DNA from 2 places in the Burkholderia sp. Bp9140 genome. Region 1 is predicted to be linked to the other one. Evidence: riboswitches for the same ligand, from Rfam matches in the RefSeq annotation. Region 1 holds a riboswitch; the other holds the start of a gene.
What was found. A riboswitch is a leader RNA that binds a small molecule or an ion and turns the genes downstream of it on or off. The one in region 1 is predicted to bind cobalamin.
Positions count from the first base shown of each region.

Region 2: it holds a riboswitch for cobalamin, as region 1 does, so the genes downstream of both, DIE21_RS03725 (TonB-dependent receptor domain-containing protein) here and cobW (cobalamin biosynthesis protein CobW) in region 1, are expected to answer to the same signal.

Region 1 covers NZ_QTPQ01000009.1:118,309-126,140, forward strand. The annotation lists gene DIE21_RS10085 (cobyrinate a,c-diamide synthase) at 1-1,303, opposite strand, end outside; gene cobO (cob(I)yrinic acid a,c-diamide adenosyltransferase) at 1,307-1,909, opposite strand; gene DIE21_RS10095 (cobalamin biosynthesis protein) at 1,944-2,321, opposite strand; gene cobA (uroporphyrinogen-III C-methyltransferase) at 2,318-3,127, opposite strand; cobalamin riboswitch at 3,237-3,472, opposite strand; cobalamin riboswitch at 3,599-3,863, shown strand; gene cobW (cobalamin biosynthesis protein CobW) at 4,191-5,279, shown strand; gene cobN (cobaltochelatase subunit CobN) at 5,286-7,832, shown strand, end outside.
Region 2 covers NZ_QTPQ01000003.1:113,649-121,480, forward strand. The annotation lists gene DIE21_RS03710 (hypothetical protein) at 1-34, opposite strand, end outside; gene DIE21_RS03715 (SDR family NAD(P)-dependent oxidoreductase) at 139-996, shown strand; gene DIE21_RS03720 (AraC family transcriptional regulator) at 1,145-2,158, shown strand; cobalamin riboswitch at 2,270-2,463, shown strand; gene DIE21_RS03725 (TonB-dependent receptor domain-containing protein) at 2,653-4,581, shown strand; gene DIE21_RS03730 (LysE family translocator) at 4,639-5,277, opposite strand; gene DIE21_RS03735 (Lrp/AsnC family transcriptional regulator) at 5,393-5,854, shown strand; gene DIE21_RS03740 (VOC family protein) at 5,918-6,328, shown strand; gene DIE21_RS03745 (copper-binding protein) at 6,424-6,771, opposite strand; gene DIE21_RS03750 (DUF2182 domain-containing protein) at 6,812-7,603, opposite strand; gene DIE21_RS03755 (DUF1326 domain-containing protein) at 7,600-7,832, opposite strand, start outside.

The DNA of each region.
Region 1 (7,832 bases):
GGAACACGTCCCCACTGAACAACGCCACCGCCGCCTCCGGATTCGACGGCCAGTACATGTGCATGTACGTCGCGACGATCGAACCCGCGCGATAAACGGCCTCGCCGCTGCCGTGCGCCCCATCGGGCCGGGCGGCGGCCGCCACCGGCACCAGCGGCGTGTCGAGCCGCGAATAATGAAACGTATGGCCGCGCATCGGCCCGGTGCGCGTATCCAGCTGCTGCATCCCGAGCGCCGCGAACCGGCGCTGCATCGTCGCATGGCCTGACAGCAGCCCGAGCATCGGCGTCGTCGCGCCATCCACGTCGGTCAGCGACTCGCACAGATACACCATGCCCCCGCATTCCGCGACGATCGGCCGGCCGGCCGCCGCGTGTGCGCGAATCGTCCGCGCGGTCACGGCATTCGCCGCGAGCGTCGCCGCATGCAGTTCCGGATACCCGCCCGGCAGGAACAGCGCGTCGCACTCGCCGGGCACGGGTTCGTCGGCAAGCGGGGAAAAGAACCGCAGTTGCGCACCCAGCGCATCGAGCAGCGCGAGATTGGCCGGATAGATGAACGAGAACGCCGCATCGCGCGCGATCGCGATCCGCTTGCCGGCAAGCGCGCGCGGCAGCGGGGTGCGGACGTCCGGTTCCGCGAACGAGACGGCCGGCGGCAATTCGGCGAGCGCCGTCTGCGCGAGCACGTCGGCCGCACGATCGAGCCGCGCATCGAGGTCGCCGATGTCGGCCGGCTGGTGCAGGCCGAGATGCCGTTCCGGCAGCGCGATGCCCGCATCGGCCGGCACGTGCCCGAGCCAGCGCAAGTCGTCCGGCAGCGCCTGCCGCAACAGTTCCGCGTGTCGCGGCGACCCGACGCGGTTCGCGAGCACGCCGTGAAACGGCACCTCCGGCCGGAACCGGGCGAGCCCGAACGCGACCGCCGCGAACGTCTGCGCCATCGCCTTCGCGGAAATCACCGCGACGACCGGCACGCCGAACGCCGCCGCGAGATCGGCGCTGCTCGGCGTGCCGTCGAACAACCCCATCACGCCTTCGATCAGGATCAGGTCCGCGTCGCGCGCGGCCTCGGCGAGCAGCGCGCGGCAGCCGGCTTCACCGACCATCCCGAGATCGAGCGCGTGCACGGGCGCGCCGCTCGCGCGCGCGAGCAGCATCGGGTCGAGAAAGTCCGGCCCGGTCTTGAACACCCGCACGCGCCGGCCGAGCCGGCGGTGCAGCCGCGCGAGTCCGGCCGTCACCGACGTCTTGCCCTGGCCGGACGCGGGCGCGCTGACGAACAGCGCGGGGCAGGCCGGCATCGGTCAGAACTCCACGCCGCGCTGGGCCTTCACGCCTTGCTCCTTGTACGGATGCTTGACGAGCCTCATTTCGGTGACGAGGTCGGCCGCATCGATCAGCGCATCGGGCGCATGCCGGCCGGTGACGACGACGTGCACCGAATCCGGCCGCGCGACGAGCGTCGCGAGCACTTCGTCGAGCGGCAGGTATTCGTACTTCAGCACGGTGTTCAGCTCGTCGAGGATCACCATCCGGTACTCGCCGCTTTCGATCATCCGGCGCGCCTCGTCCCAGCCCTTGCGCGCGGTCGCGATGTCGGCGTCGCGGTTCTGCGTGTTCCACGTATAGCCGTCGCCCATCGTCACGAAGTCGCATTCCGCGACCGCGCCGAGGAAGTCGCGCTCGGACGTGTGCAGCGCGCCCTTGATGAACTGCACGACGCCGAGCCGCATGCCATGGCCGAGCACGCGCACGGCCATGCCGAACGCGGCCGTGCTCTTGCCCTTGCCGTTGCCGGTGTTGACGATCAGCAGGCCCTTTTCCTGGGTGGCGGCAGCCTGCTTCTTTTCATGGCCGGCGCGGCGGCGTTCGGTCATCCGCTGATGGGATTCGGCATCGGTCTTCATCGGGAATCGTCCTGTCGAAAGCGAAACAAAGGGTTCAGAGCGGGCCGGCGAGCGCGACCGTCACGCCGTCCCGGATGGATTTGGGGCCGAGCAGCCGGCCATGCGGCGCCGCGAGCTGCGCGCACGGCTCGGCCACGCCCGCGACGCCGAAACGCGCGAGCGCGGCGGCCGACGGGCCGCTCAACGCCGGTTCGGGGCAATGCGCGAGCTGCGCCGCGTCGAACGCGACGAGCGGCCAGCCGCGCCGTGCGCACAGCGTGCGCAGCGGCCGGGCACGCGCCTTGTCGGCGAGCGTGGCGACGACGGCCGGCTCGGTGTCCGGGTAGCATGCCAGCGCCGCGCGGATCGCGGCATCGAGTTGCGCGGCCGTCACGCCCGTGCGGAAACCGACGCCGAGCGCGACGCGCATCATGCGCGGCCGCCGAGCGCCGCGCGCACCGCGGGATCGCCGGCGAGCGCCGCGACGCGGCCGATCACGACGATCGCCGGTGAACCGATGCCGGTTGCGCCCACCCGTTCGACGATCGTGTCGAGCGTCGCGAGCACGTGGCGCTGGCCGTCACGCGTGGCGTTCTCGATCGCCGCGCACGGCGTGTCGCCGGCCAGGCCGCCGTGACGCAGTGCGGCCGCGATCGCGTCGAGCCGGCGAATGCCCATGTAGATCACGATCGTCATCCGCGTCGCGGCGAGCGCGCGCCAGTCGGGTTCGTCCGCGCCCGCGCCGTGGCCCGTGACGAAGATCACGCCCTGCGCGTCGCCGCGATGCGTGACCGGAATGCCGAGCGCGGCCGGCGCGGCGATACCGGCCGTGATGCCGTTGACGACCTCGACCGGAAAACCGGCCGCGCCGAGCGCGAGCAGTTCCTCGCCGCCGCGGCCGAACACGAACGGATCGCCACCCTTGAGCCGCGCGACGCTGCGGCCCGCGCGCAGATGCGCGAGCATCGCGGCGACGATCGTTTCCTGCGGCGTCGAGGCATGGCCGCCGCGCTTGCCGACGTGCTCGATGCGTGCGTCGGCACGCGCGTGGCGCAATACGTCGGGGTTCACGAGATCGTCGACGAGCAGCACGTCGGCCGCGGCGATCGCGCGCACGGCCTTCAGCGTCAGCAGATCGGCGTCGCCGGGGCCGGCGCCGACGAGCCATGCGCGGCTCATCGGACGCGGCACGGCGCGCACCGTGTCGTGGCAGTGGAAAGGGGACAGCGAGCGGCACATCGGCGGCCGGCGGACAGGCAATGCATGACGGATCGAGCGAAGCCCGCGCAAGCGCGGGCGGAATGCGCATCCCATCCGTCCCCCGCGGATCGGGCGTTCGGCGAGCATCGGGCTCGCCCCTTGCGTCGGCCGGTATCCGGGCTGGCCGCTTGCCAGGCCGCAGCCTTCCCGCCCGCTGAAGGGCAGTGGCATCGCGGGCGGCCTGGGCGCGTGCGGGGGAACCGCGGCGCGCGGGCGGCGTACCGTTGCGGGGACAGCACAGGCCGGCCGGACTTCCGCCTCCTGTTTCCCGTTTAACTGCGTGCGCGGAATGCGCACGCGAGCACCGAACGCGGCGCATACGATAGCACAGCGGCCGGCCCGCGCGAACCCGCCGCGCGGGCGCCGGATGTGGCCCCGGATGCGGCGCCGCGGCCATGCCGAACACCCCGCGGCAGCTCGTTCCGCCTTGACGCTCCCGGCACCGCCGCCTACACTCGCACGCGTTTTGGTGCTCGCGCGCGCTCCTCCGGCGCGCGCAGTTAAACGGGAAACAGGGAGCCCGCCTGCGCCGCAGTCGAGCCAACCTGTGCTGCCCCCGCAACGGTAAGCGAACGCGTCGCGCGCAAGCGCCACGCAGCGCCGCTTCGCCGCATGCCCGCCGCATGCGGACGACTGCCACTGGATGCCGTGCATCCGGGAAGGCGAAGCGGCGTGTTCGTCAGCCCGGATACCGGCCGAAACGTTGGGGTTCAGCGCCGCGGGGAGGCGGCGCATCGTCCACGGCCGCAGCACGCCCGACGCCCGAGCGTTTCCCGCTTTCTCCGCCGATCCGTCCGTCGCATGCACGTGCGCGGACCCGAACGGAGAACGGCAGGCGGCGCGGGCAGGGCCGGCGGCCGTGTTGGCATTCACCATGTCGACCGTTCGCAAGGAAGCGTCATGTCCGATTCGTCGTGCCGTCCGTTGCGCAGCCGTCCGTCCGGACCGAGCCGCGACATCCCCGCGATCCGCCAGATGACATGCCGCGCCGCATTCGACGCGACGATCCCGGCCTGATTCCATTTTCGCCACAGGACCTACCATGACCCTACGCAAGCTTCCCGTCACGATCGTCACGGGCTTTCTCGGCAGCGGCAAGACCACGCTGATGCGCCACATCCTGCAGCATGCCGAAGGCCGCCGCATCGCGGTGATCGTCAACGAATTCGGCGAGCTCGGCATCGACGGCGAAATCCTCAAGGGCTGCGGCATCGGCTGCGAGGATACGGAGGGCGCGCAGGGCGAAGCGTCGGGCCAGCTGTACGAACTCGCGAACGGCTGCCTGTGCTGCACCGTGCAGGAGGAGTTCTATCCGGTGATGGAAGCGCTCGTCGAGCGCCGCGCCGACATCGATCACGTGCTGATCGAGACGTCCGGCCTCGCGCTGCCGAAGCCGCTCGTGCAGGCCTTCAACTGGCCGACGATCCGCAACAGCTTCACGGTCGACGCGGTCGTGACCGTCGTCGACGGCCCGGCTGCCGCGAGCGGCCAGTTCGCCGAGAACCCGCAGGCCGTCGACGCGCAGCGTCGCGCCGATCCGAACCTCGACCACGAATCGCCGCTGCACGAACTGTTCGCCGACCAGCTGTCGTCCGCCGATCTCGTGATCGTGAACAAGGCCGACCTCGTCGCCGATGCGCAGTTCGCCGAGATCGAAGCCGCGATCCGCGAGGAAATTCCCCCGCAGGTGAAGATCGTGCGCGCGACGCGCGGCGAACTGGACCTCGCGATGCTGCTCGGGCTCGAGTCGGCGTCGGAGGAAACGATCCACCTGCGGCACGACCATCACGGCTCGGCCGACGACGGCGATCACGACCACCATCACGACGAGTTCGATTCGGTGGTGGTGGCGGGCGATGCGGGCTCGCGCGACGCGACGATGGCCGCGCTGCAGCGTGTCGTCGAGACGCACACGATCTATCGCGCGAAAGGCTTCGCGGCGCTGCCCGAGGCGCCGATGCGGCTCGTGATCCAGGGCGTCGGCCGCCGCTTCGACAGCTATTTCGACCGCCGCTGGCAGGACGGCGAGCCGCGCGCGAGCCGCTTCGTGCTGATCGGCGAGGATCTCGACGCGGCCGCGCTGCAGCGCGCGTTCGATGCCGCGTGCGCGGCCGAAATGCAGCAGGCGTAACGCGCGATGCATCTGTTGCGCACCACGCCGGGCGGCTTCGTCGACGATACGCAGGGCGTCGTCCGGATCGACCAGCAGCCGGCCGACATCGTGATCCTGAGCTCGGCCGACACGACGCTGTCGCTGCTGGCCAGCATCGTGCCGAAGCTGCCGCCCGGCTTCCCGAGCGTGCGGCTCGCGAACGTCACGTTCCTGCGGCAGCCGGCGTCGGTCGATTTCTATGTCGACGACGTGCTGCGTCATGCGAAGACGGTCGTGATCGACCATCTGGGCGGCGAGGCGTACTGGCCGTACGGGATCGAGCAGGCCGTGTCGCTCGCATCGAAGCGCAGGCAACGGCTCGCGATGTTCTCGGGCGACCTGCAGGAAGACCCGAACCTCGTCGCGAAGAGCACGGTCGCGCCCGACCTGTGCCGGCTGTGGTGGCGCTACCTGCGCGAAGGCGGGATGCACAACGCCGAAGCGTTGCTGCGCAGCATCGCATTCCATACGCTCGGCTTCGGCGACGAACCCGAGCAGCCGCGCCCGCTGCCGGCCGCCGCGCTGTATCACCCGGCGCGCGACCCGGCGAGCGTCGACGACTGGCGGGCGCGCTGGACGCCTGGTGCGCCCGTCGTCGCGATCCTGTTCTATCGCGCGCACTGGCAGGCCGCGAACACGGCCGTGTTCGACGCGCTGGCCGATGCGCTCGTGCGCGAAGGGCTCAATCCGCTGCCGATCGCGGTCACGTCGCTGAAGGACGCGGTGAGCCGCGAGGTCATCACCCAGCTCTGCGACACGCACGGCGTCGCGCTCGTGCTGAACACCACGGCCTTCGCGGCCGGCGCGATCGACAGTCCCGAGCCCGACGTGCTCGCCGGCGATGCGCCCGTGCTGCAGGTGATCCTGTCCGGCGGCAACCGCGACGCATGGGTGGCCGACAACCAGGGCCTGCACGCGCGCGACATCGCGATGCACATCGCATTGCCTGAAGTCGACGGCCGCATCGTCACGCGTGCGGTGAGCTTCAAGGGGCTGGCATATCGTTGTCCGCACACCGAAGTCGACGTCGTGCGCTACCAGCCGGACGCCGAACGGATCGCGTTCGTCGCGGCGCTCGCGCGCGGCTGGTGCCGGCTGCGCACGCTCGACAATGCCGACAAGCGCATCGCGCTGATCCTCGCGAACTACCCGCAAAGCGAAGGGCGGATCGGCAACGGCGTCGGGCTCGATACGCCGGCGTCCGCACTGCGCGTGCTGGCGGCGCTGCGCGATGCGGGCTATGCCGTGGCCGACCTGCCCGACGACGGCGACGCGCTGATCGCGCGGCTCACCGAAGGCGTGACCAACGACCCGGCCGTGCGCGCACTGCGCCCCGCGTTCCAGAGTTTCGCGCTGGCCGACTACGTCGCGCATTTCGCGCGGCTGCCGGCCGCCGTGCGCGACGCGCTGAGCGCACGCTGGGGCGCGCCTGAAGCGGACCCGACGCTGCGGCAGGGGCGCTTCACGATCGCCGGCTGGCGCGCAGGCAACGTGTTCGTCGGCATCCAGCCGTCGCGATCGCGCGACGAGAACGACTATGCGAGCTACCACGACGCGGACCTCGTGCCGCCGCACGCGTACCTCGCGTTCTATTTCTGGCTGCGCGACGCGTTCGGCATCGACGCGGTCATCCACCTCGGCAAGCACGGCAACCTCGAATGGCTGCCGGGCAAGAGCGTCGCGCTGTCCGACGCGTGCTGGCCCGACCTGACGCTCGGGCCGCTGCCGCACCTGTATCCGTTCATCGTCAACGATCCGGGCGAGGGCAGCCAGGCGAAACGCCGCGCGCAGGCGGTGATCGTCGATCACCTGATGCCGCCGCTCACGCGCGCGGAAAACTACGGCCCGCTGCAGGATCTCGAACGGCAGGTCGACGAGTACTACGAAGCACTGATGGTCGATGCGCGGCGCGCGAAACTGCTGCGCAAGACGATCCTCGCGACGATCGCCGAACACCGGCTGCATGACGAGCTGAGCGTGTCGCCGCCGCGCGATACGGGCGACGAGGATGCGCTGCTGACGCGCGTCGACGCGTGGCTGTGCGAACTGAAGGAAGCGCAGATTCGCGACGGGCTGCACGTGTTCGGCGCGTCGCCGGCCGATCGTCAGCGGCGCGATACGCTGCTCGCGCTCGCACGCTTTCCGGTCGGCGACGGCAAGGGCGAGCGCGCGGGACTGATCGCCGCGCTCGCGCGCGATCTCGCGCTCGGCGACGATTTCGATCCGCTCGCGGCCGACTGGGCCGCGCCGTGGACGGGCCCGCGGCCCGCCGCGCTGCAGGCGCTCGACGCGTCGCCGTGGCGCCATGCGGGCGATACGCGCGAGCGGCTCGAACGGCTTGCGCAGCAGTGGCTGGACGGGCTGTGCGCAGATGCCTCGGTCGATCCAGGCATCGACACCCAGCCACCCGGCGACTGGCCGCACACGCTCGCGGTGATCGAACGCGTGCGCGCGACGCTGATGCCCGCGCTCGACGCGTGCGGCGGCGAGGAACTGCGCCAGCTGCTGCGCGGACTCGACGGCCGTTTCGTG
Region 2 (7,832 bases), on a different contig from region 1:
GGCCTCCGTCGATTCCGATCGACCTAGCGGTCATGATTCCGTGTTTTCCCTGATCGAGGGCTGGTCCGTATGGATGATGAGCCGGGTTCCGCCCGATGCGAACATTCGCTCCCACATCCACCGTAACAAGGCCAATCAATGGACTCGACACCTCCGCTCGAAGGTCGGACTGCAATCGTGACGGGCGGCGCCACCGGCATCGGCGCAGCCTGCGCCCAAGCGTTGCTCGCGGACGGCGCGACGGTCGTCCTGATGGACCGATGCCGCGAAGCGCTCGAACGCGCGCAGCAACGGTTCGCAGACGCGGCGCCGGACGGCCGTGTCGCGACGCATGTCGGCGACGCGTGTGTCGAAACCGACGTACAGGACGCGCTGACACTCGCGTGGTCGCTGAATAATCGGCTCGACATCGTCGTCCCGACGGTCGGCGGCACGTCGTTCCAGCCGCTGCTGATGCACGATGCCGACAGTTTCCGCGCGCAAATCGATCTGAACCTGCACAGCGCGTTCCTCGCGATTCGTCACGCCGCTCCGCGCCTCGCCCGGAGCGGCGGCGGCACGATCGTCTGCATCTCGTCGAATGCGGCGCGACTGAGCTTCCGCTGGCTGTCCGCGTATTGCGCGGCGAAGGCCGCGCTGGAGGCACTCGTGCGCGTGGCCGCCGAGGAGCTGGCCAGCGCGAAAATCCGCGTGAACGCCGTGCGCCCGGGGCTCACACGTACGGAGTCGACCAGGCAGATGTTCGACAACGGCCCGCTCGTCGACCGCTTCCTCGAGCAGATTCCGCTCGGCGCGATCGGCGAGCCCGACGACATTGCGCGCGCCGTGCGTTATCTCGCCGGCCCCGAATCAGGTTGGGTCACCGGCCAGAGTTTCGCCGTCGACGGCGGTCACGAACTGCGCGCGAACCCGCGCGTCGACGATACGATCGCGCAGATTTACGGCATGGCCGCACTCGACGCCTTGAAGCTCGGCCGCGTGCCGGGCGACGCGTGACCGGCCGGGCCCAAGGCGATCCCGCCATGCCGTTTGCGTGCAACGCGGGCGGCGGCCGGCGCCGATTGCATTGTTGCGTGGCGACGGTTCGCGGCCGCCGGTCGCCCCGCCCACCGCCCCCTGTCGCGACGCTCCGAACGGGAATCCCATGAGACAAGGTGCGTTGCCGCCCCGCGGCCGCGTCCTGCCCGGCCTCGACGCACGCCTGCGAATCGAGCTCTCGCGCAGCGGTGTGCCGCCGGCGGGCACGACAACGCCCGGCGATTTCATCGCGCTGTACCGCGACGCGATCGAACGGCTCGAGGCGCAGGTCGCGCGCGGCGACGGCCATCCGCCGATGCGCAAGCAGGAAGTCGACCTGATGTGCCGCTGCCTGCTCAGTTGCGCGACGCTCGCCGACGCGATCCGCTGCGCGGCCGAGTTCTGCGAGATGCTGACGCCGCGTGCCGGCATGCTGTCGCTCGCGGTGCGCGACGGACGTGCGACGTTCCGGATGGATTCGCTGCGCCGCACGCGCGGCCCGGCCGCGTGCCTCGTCGACCTGACGGGGCTGTTCTGCTATCTGCAGCTGTTCGGCTGGCTGATCGGGCAGCCGCTGCGGCCGGACGAAGTCTGGCTCGGCCATTCGCGCCGCAACGACGCGATGCCGCTGCTCGGGCTCTTCAACGCGCCGGTCGACGTCGGCCGCAAAAGCTACGGCTTCGCGTTCGACGCGACGCGGCTCGATGCCCGCGTGATCCGCCAGCCGGGCGAGCTCGCCGCGTTCCTCGTCGATTTTCCGTTTCGCCTGATCGATGCGGCGCCGGCCGTCGTGTCATGGGCGCAGCAGGTGCGCGGCTTTCTCGATGCGGCGCTCGCACGCGAGCAGGCGCTGCCCGCGCTTGCCGAGGTGGCGACATGGCTCGGCGTCAGCGAAGCGACGTTGCGGCGGCGGCTGACGGCCGAAGGCAGCGGCTATCACGTGTTGCGCGAGCGGTGCCTTGCCGACGTCGCGCGGCGCTGCCTGCGCGAGTCGGACTGGCCGGTCGCACGGATCGCCGCGCATCTCGGGTTCGGCGGCGAGGAAGCGTTTCGGCGGGCGTTCGTGCGATGGACGGGCATCGCGCCAAGCCGGTTCCGGCACGATTGCGGCGTCGCCGAGATCCCGTTTCATCAGACATGAAACGCGGTTCGGGCGCCTCGAAAAGAAAAGCTTGGGAAAGTATTCACCGGACAATGACGTTTTTCCGCATCCCTGCGCACCCCGGTAATTGACGCGCCTGAGTGCTCGCCATTACGCTTGCGCGCTGATGGTTCCCGGGAACGGGATCAAAAGGGAACGCAGGAGAGGCAGTGCCTCGAATCTGCGGCTGCCCCCGCAACTGTAAGCGGCGAATCCGCGCCACCGCGCGCCACTGGGAAACCGGGAAGGCCGGCGCGAATGACGACCCGCGAGCCAGGAGACCTGCCATCGACCCGAGGTCCAAGCAGCCGCACCGGGCGGGGTGTCCCGATGCGCCAGCACCGCCTTTGGCGGTCGCCCCGTTGCATGGACGGCCCGACCTCAGGACCCTTCAGATGTCCATCATTTCCGTATCCGCTTCCACGCCGGAAGCGTCGCGCCGCTGCGTCGCCGGCATGCGCGGCGCGTCCGCGCGCGATCACGCCCGCTGCCGCATGAAACTTCGCCACCTTCTCGCCACGTCCGCCGCCACGGCGCTGCTCTCCCCGATCGCCCATGCCGCCGGCGACACGGTGCTCGCGCAGCCGTCGCAGCCCGCGGACGGCACCGCCCTGCCGACGATCACCGTGACCGACACGCGGCACCTGCCCGAATCGTTCGACCAGCGCTACGCGTCGACGCAGGTGCTCACGCGCGCCGATCTCGACCGGCTGTCGCCGAGCGACCCGAGCATCACGCAGGCGCTCGCGACGCTGCCGGGCGTCACCGTCTCGCAGAACGGCGGCCCCGGCTCGTCCGCATCGGTCAGCATCCGCGGCTCGTCGGCCAGCCAGGTCGCGGTGTTCATCGACGGCATCCGGATCGGCTCGCCGACCACCGGCATCGCGCCGTGGGCCGACCTGCCGACCGAAGCATTCGAGCGCGTCGAAGTGATCTCGGGGCCGGCTGCCGCGTCATTCGGCGCGAACGCGATGGGCGGCGTCGTGCAGTTGTTCACGCGCCGCGCCGCCGGCCAGCCGAACCAGACGACCGTGTCGTTCGGCGGCGGCTCGAACAAGACCTTCGACACGCAGCTGCGCACGTCGGGCACCGTGCCGTCGACCGGGCCGCTCGCCGCGCTCGGCGGTCTCACCTATTCGCTCGGCCTGCACGCGTACAACACGGCCGGCATCGACGCGACGCGGCCCGTGTTGCCGTACCACGAGGACGGCCGCAATCCGTATCACGCGCAGGACCTCGATGCACGCCTCGGCTATGCGAGCGACAACTGGTCGATCTCGACGTTCGTGCTGTACCACCGCTCCGACCTGTCCTACGACAACGCCGGCTTTGCGAACCGCGAGCTCGATCATCAGCTGACGACCGGCGTCGCGTTCCATCTCGACATCACGCCCGACACGCAGTTCGACCAGTCGGTCGGTTATGCGAACGACCGCCAGTTCCTGTACGCGAGCGACCCGGCCATCCCGACCGACCAGATCAACTCGCAGCGCATCAGCGCGTCGACGTCGCTGACGCATCAGGCGCACGGCTTCCACCTGTTCGGCGTGCCGCTGTCGGGCGAGACGAAGATCGCGTACGACTTCACGCGCGAACAGGCGTTCCTGCCGCTCGACGTGCCGGACGGCGTGCCGACGCGCAACGATTCCGCGTTCTCGCTGCATCAGTCGGCCACGCTCGGCAACGTGACGATGTTCGTCGCGGGCCGTCACGAGATCATCGCGGGGAAAGCCGTGAACACCGGCAACGCCGCGCTGTCGTGGGCGATCACGCCGGTCTATACGGCGCGCGTGTCGTACGGCAATGCGTTCCGCCTGCCGACGTTCAACGACCTGTACTACCCCGGTTACGGCAATCCGGACCTGAGCCCGGAGCGCAGCGATTCGGTCGAGGCCGCGCTCGACGCGAACACGGCGTACGGCACGTTCAGCGCCGCGATCTACGACACCCGCGTCAGCAACCTGATCGCGTACAACCCCGCGACGTTCTCGCCGATGAACATCGGCCGCGCGCATATCCGCGGCATCGACCTGTCGTACAAGGGCACGATCGGCCGCTCGACGCCGGTGAGCATCGCGGTCGGCATCCTGAATCCGCAGGACGAGACCAACGACAGCTGGCTCAACCGCCGGCCGCGCCAGACCATCAGCGTGAACGTCGACCACACGTGGGACGAACTGCACCTGCACGCGCTGAGCACGGGTGCAACGGTGAGCTATGGCGGCACGACGTTCGACGACCCGGCCAACACGACATATCTGCCGTCGACCCTGACCGTGAACCTGCGCGCGTCGTACAGGATCAATGCGCACCTGACGGTGTCGGCGTCGCTGTCGAACCTGTTCGACCGTCAGACCATGACCGCATACGGCTACAACACGCTCGGCCGCACCGCGTTCGGCAAGGTCAGCTATACGTTCTGACCAGGACGGTCGGTGCATCGGCGCCCGCGGTCGCGGGTGTCGATGTCGCGGCTCGCGTCAGGACCAGACGACGATGCGCACGCCCGCAATCAACTGGATCGCGCCGAACGCCGCGATCACGACGGCCGACACGCGCGACAGCCCGTGCATGAGCGTCAGCGACATCTTCGTGCGCAACGCGGCGGTCGTGCTGCTCAGGCACAGCCACCATACCGCGGAACCCAGGAACACGCCGGCGACCATCAGCGCGACGGTCGGCCCCATCGCGTCGTCATGCGTGCCCGCCAGCGGGCCGAGCGCCGCGAAGATTCCGACGAACGACAGGATCGTCATCGGGTTCGACAGCGTCAGGCCGAACGTCGTCAGGAAATCGCGCAGCACGGTCGTGCGCGGCAAATCGCGTGGTGCCGCCGACGCGGCCGGCGCCTGCCGCGCGATGGACCAGGCCAGCCACACGAGGAACGCACCGCCGCCGATTTTCAGCACAACGGTCAGCATCGGAAACGTGGTGACGATGCCGGCGACGCCCAGCGCGCCGAGCAGCCCGTAGATCGCATCGGCGCACGCGGCGCCGATGCCCGTCGCGAATCCCGCGCGAAAGCCGCGGCTCAGGCTGCGCTGGATGCACAGCATGCCGATCGGGCCGACCGGCACCGCGATCGACAATCCCATCACGACGGACTTGATGAACAGCATGGCCGGCTCCTCGCGACATCCCGTGGCTCGAAACATCATCGTAGGGAAAGTCCGGTCGCCGCTGAAGGCGGTTTTTAAGGAAAAATGAGCGCTTCACCTTAAAAACTCCGCCGCAATGGACGAACTCGACTGGAAGATACTCGCGCTGCTGCAGGCCAACGGCCGCATCAGCTACACGGAACTGGCGCGCCAGGTTCATCTGTCGGTGCCGGCGGTGACGGAACGCGTGAAGCGTCTCGAATCGGCCGGCGTGATCGACGGCTACACGGCGCGGGTCAATCCGGCCGCGGCCGGCTACCCGGTGAGCGCGCTGATCGGCATCACGGTGCCGCAGCCGGCGAAGGCGAAATTCCTGAAGCTGCTGGAGACGATTCCCGAAGTGGTCGAGTGCCATCACGTGACCGGTGCGGATTCGTACGTGATGCGGTTCGTCGCCGTCAGCATGGCGCACCTCGAGCAACTGATCGAGCGCATCAACCTGTATGGCGAAACGCGCACGTCGATCGTGATGTCGACGCCGCTGCCGGCGCGTGGGCTCGCGCGGCCGGCTGCGCCGGTCAAAGGCATTCGGGGGTGACAGGATGCCATGCAGTGCGCGATGCTATGCAACGCGCACCTTGCAGGAACCGGACAATCTGCCATGACAGTGATCGGACTCAATCATTACAACCTGCGTGCGGATCGGGCGACGCTCGATACGCTGCGCGATTTCTACGTGAACGTCGTAGGCCTCGAGCTGGGCTATCGGCCGCCGTTCCAGAGCAGCGGCTACTGGCTCTACGCGGGGACGCAGGCGATCCTCCACCTGTCGGAAGCGCGGCCGGGCGAGGTGCGGCCAGCGCACGTCGTCAATACGTTCGACCATATGGCGTTTTCATGCGCGAACGCCGTCGACATGGAACGGCGTCTCGCCGACGCGCAGGTCCGGTACGCGCGCAGGTACGTGCCCGTCACGAGCCAGCTCCAGCTCTTTTTCACTGATCCGGCCGGCAATGGCGTCGAATTGAATTTCGCGCAGCCCGACGACATTTCCGGTGACGAGGCCGGTTAGCGCGGCACTGCCGTTTGCGTATTCATCGTCAGGTGCCCTGCTTCCGCGGGCCGCGTGACGGAAGGGCCATCACGGCCATGCCGGCCGCACGTACGTCACGGCCGTTTCACGAGCTTCACGATCGTGAGCGTGCCGTCCACGCGCTCGACCCGCACCCTGACCTTGTCGCCCACGTGCAGCGACGCGATCATCGTCGGGTCGCCAGCCTTGAACGCCATCGTCATCGGCGCCATCCCGACGCTCTCGAGCGCACCGTGCTTCAGCATCACCATGCCGTGCGCGGCATCGATCCGCTTGACTTCGGCATCGGTCAGCGCCGCGTCCGGCGCCTGTATCTTCATGTCGCCCATGTTCATGTCGGACATGCTGCCCGCCGCGCGCACCGGCGTCGCAACGACGGTCATCGCACCAAGGACGGCGACGGCGATGCATCGGATCTTCATCGAGATACTCACGGGCGCGGCGGATGACGAATGCGCCGCGCTACACCAGCAACGTCGCGACGGCCCACGCGATCAGCACGACACCCAACGCGCGGCCGACGTACTCGCCGCCGGGCAGCACCTTCTCGACCAGCACGATCAGCGACAACGCGACGATCCACACGACGTTCATCACGCCGCCGACGAACAGCAACGCCATCAGCAGCCAGCAACAGCCCACGCAATACGCGCCGTGGCGCACGCCGAGCAGGAAGCTGCCCGTGATTCCCGGGCGCCAGTACGTCGTCAGGAACGGGACCGGCGACCGGCATTGCCGCAGGCACGCCTGTTTCAGCGGCGAGAACTGATAGACGCCGGCCAGCGCGAGGACGATCGCGGACAGCACGGCGCTCTTCGACCACAGCATCATTCCGGAGATCAGGCCGGCAGGCTGCAGCAGCGTCTGCAGCACGGCCGCGGCGACCGAGAACGCGAACCACGATGCCAGATAGCCGGCCAGCAGGCACGTCGACGTGAGTGCCGATCCGGCACCCGCCCGATCGTGATGCCGCAGCACGCGCCGGTACAGCAGCACGAGCGGCGCCGCGCCGGGTGTCATCATCGCGATCATCATCACCCACCACATCAGGATCACGGTCGCCAGTGACGGATCCATGGCGCCCATGTCGTCGGCCAGCCGATGCGGGAACAGCGCGACCGCCGTCATGTCCAGCGCCGACATGCCGGTGCCGGCGCCCGTCCACAGGTAGGCCCAGCACGCGCAGACGAGCGCGGCCATGCCGAGCAGCGTGACGACGCGCTCGCGCCCAAGAAAATCGCCGACCGGAATCATGCCGCGGCGCGATGCCGGATCAGCCCGTGATTGTTCAGATGCAGCCGCGCGAACTGCGCATAGCTCCGCTCGAGATCCAGCTCGATGTGGCCGCGCGAGCGGCCGGTGCCCGAACCGATCTCGGCAATCTCGTATTCGAAGCCGTGCGGCAGGTCGATCCGTACGCGATGTTCGGCGCCCGTCACCTGATTGCGGATCGGTTCGCCGACGACGTCGAACACGCCCTCGA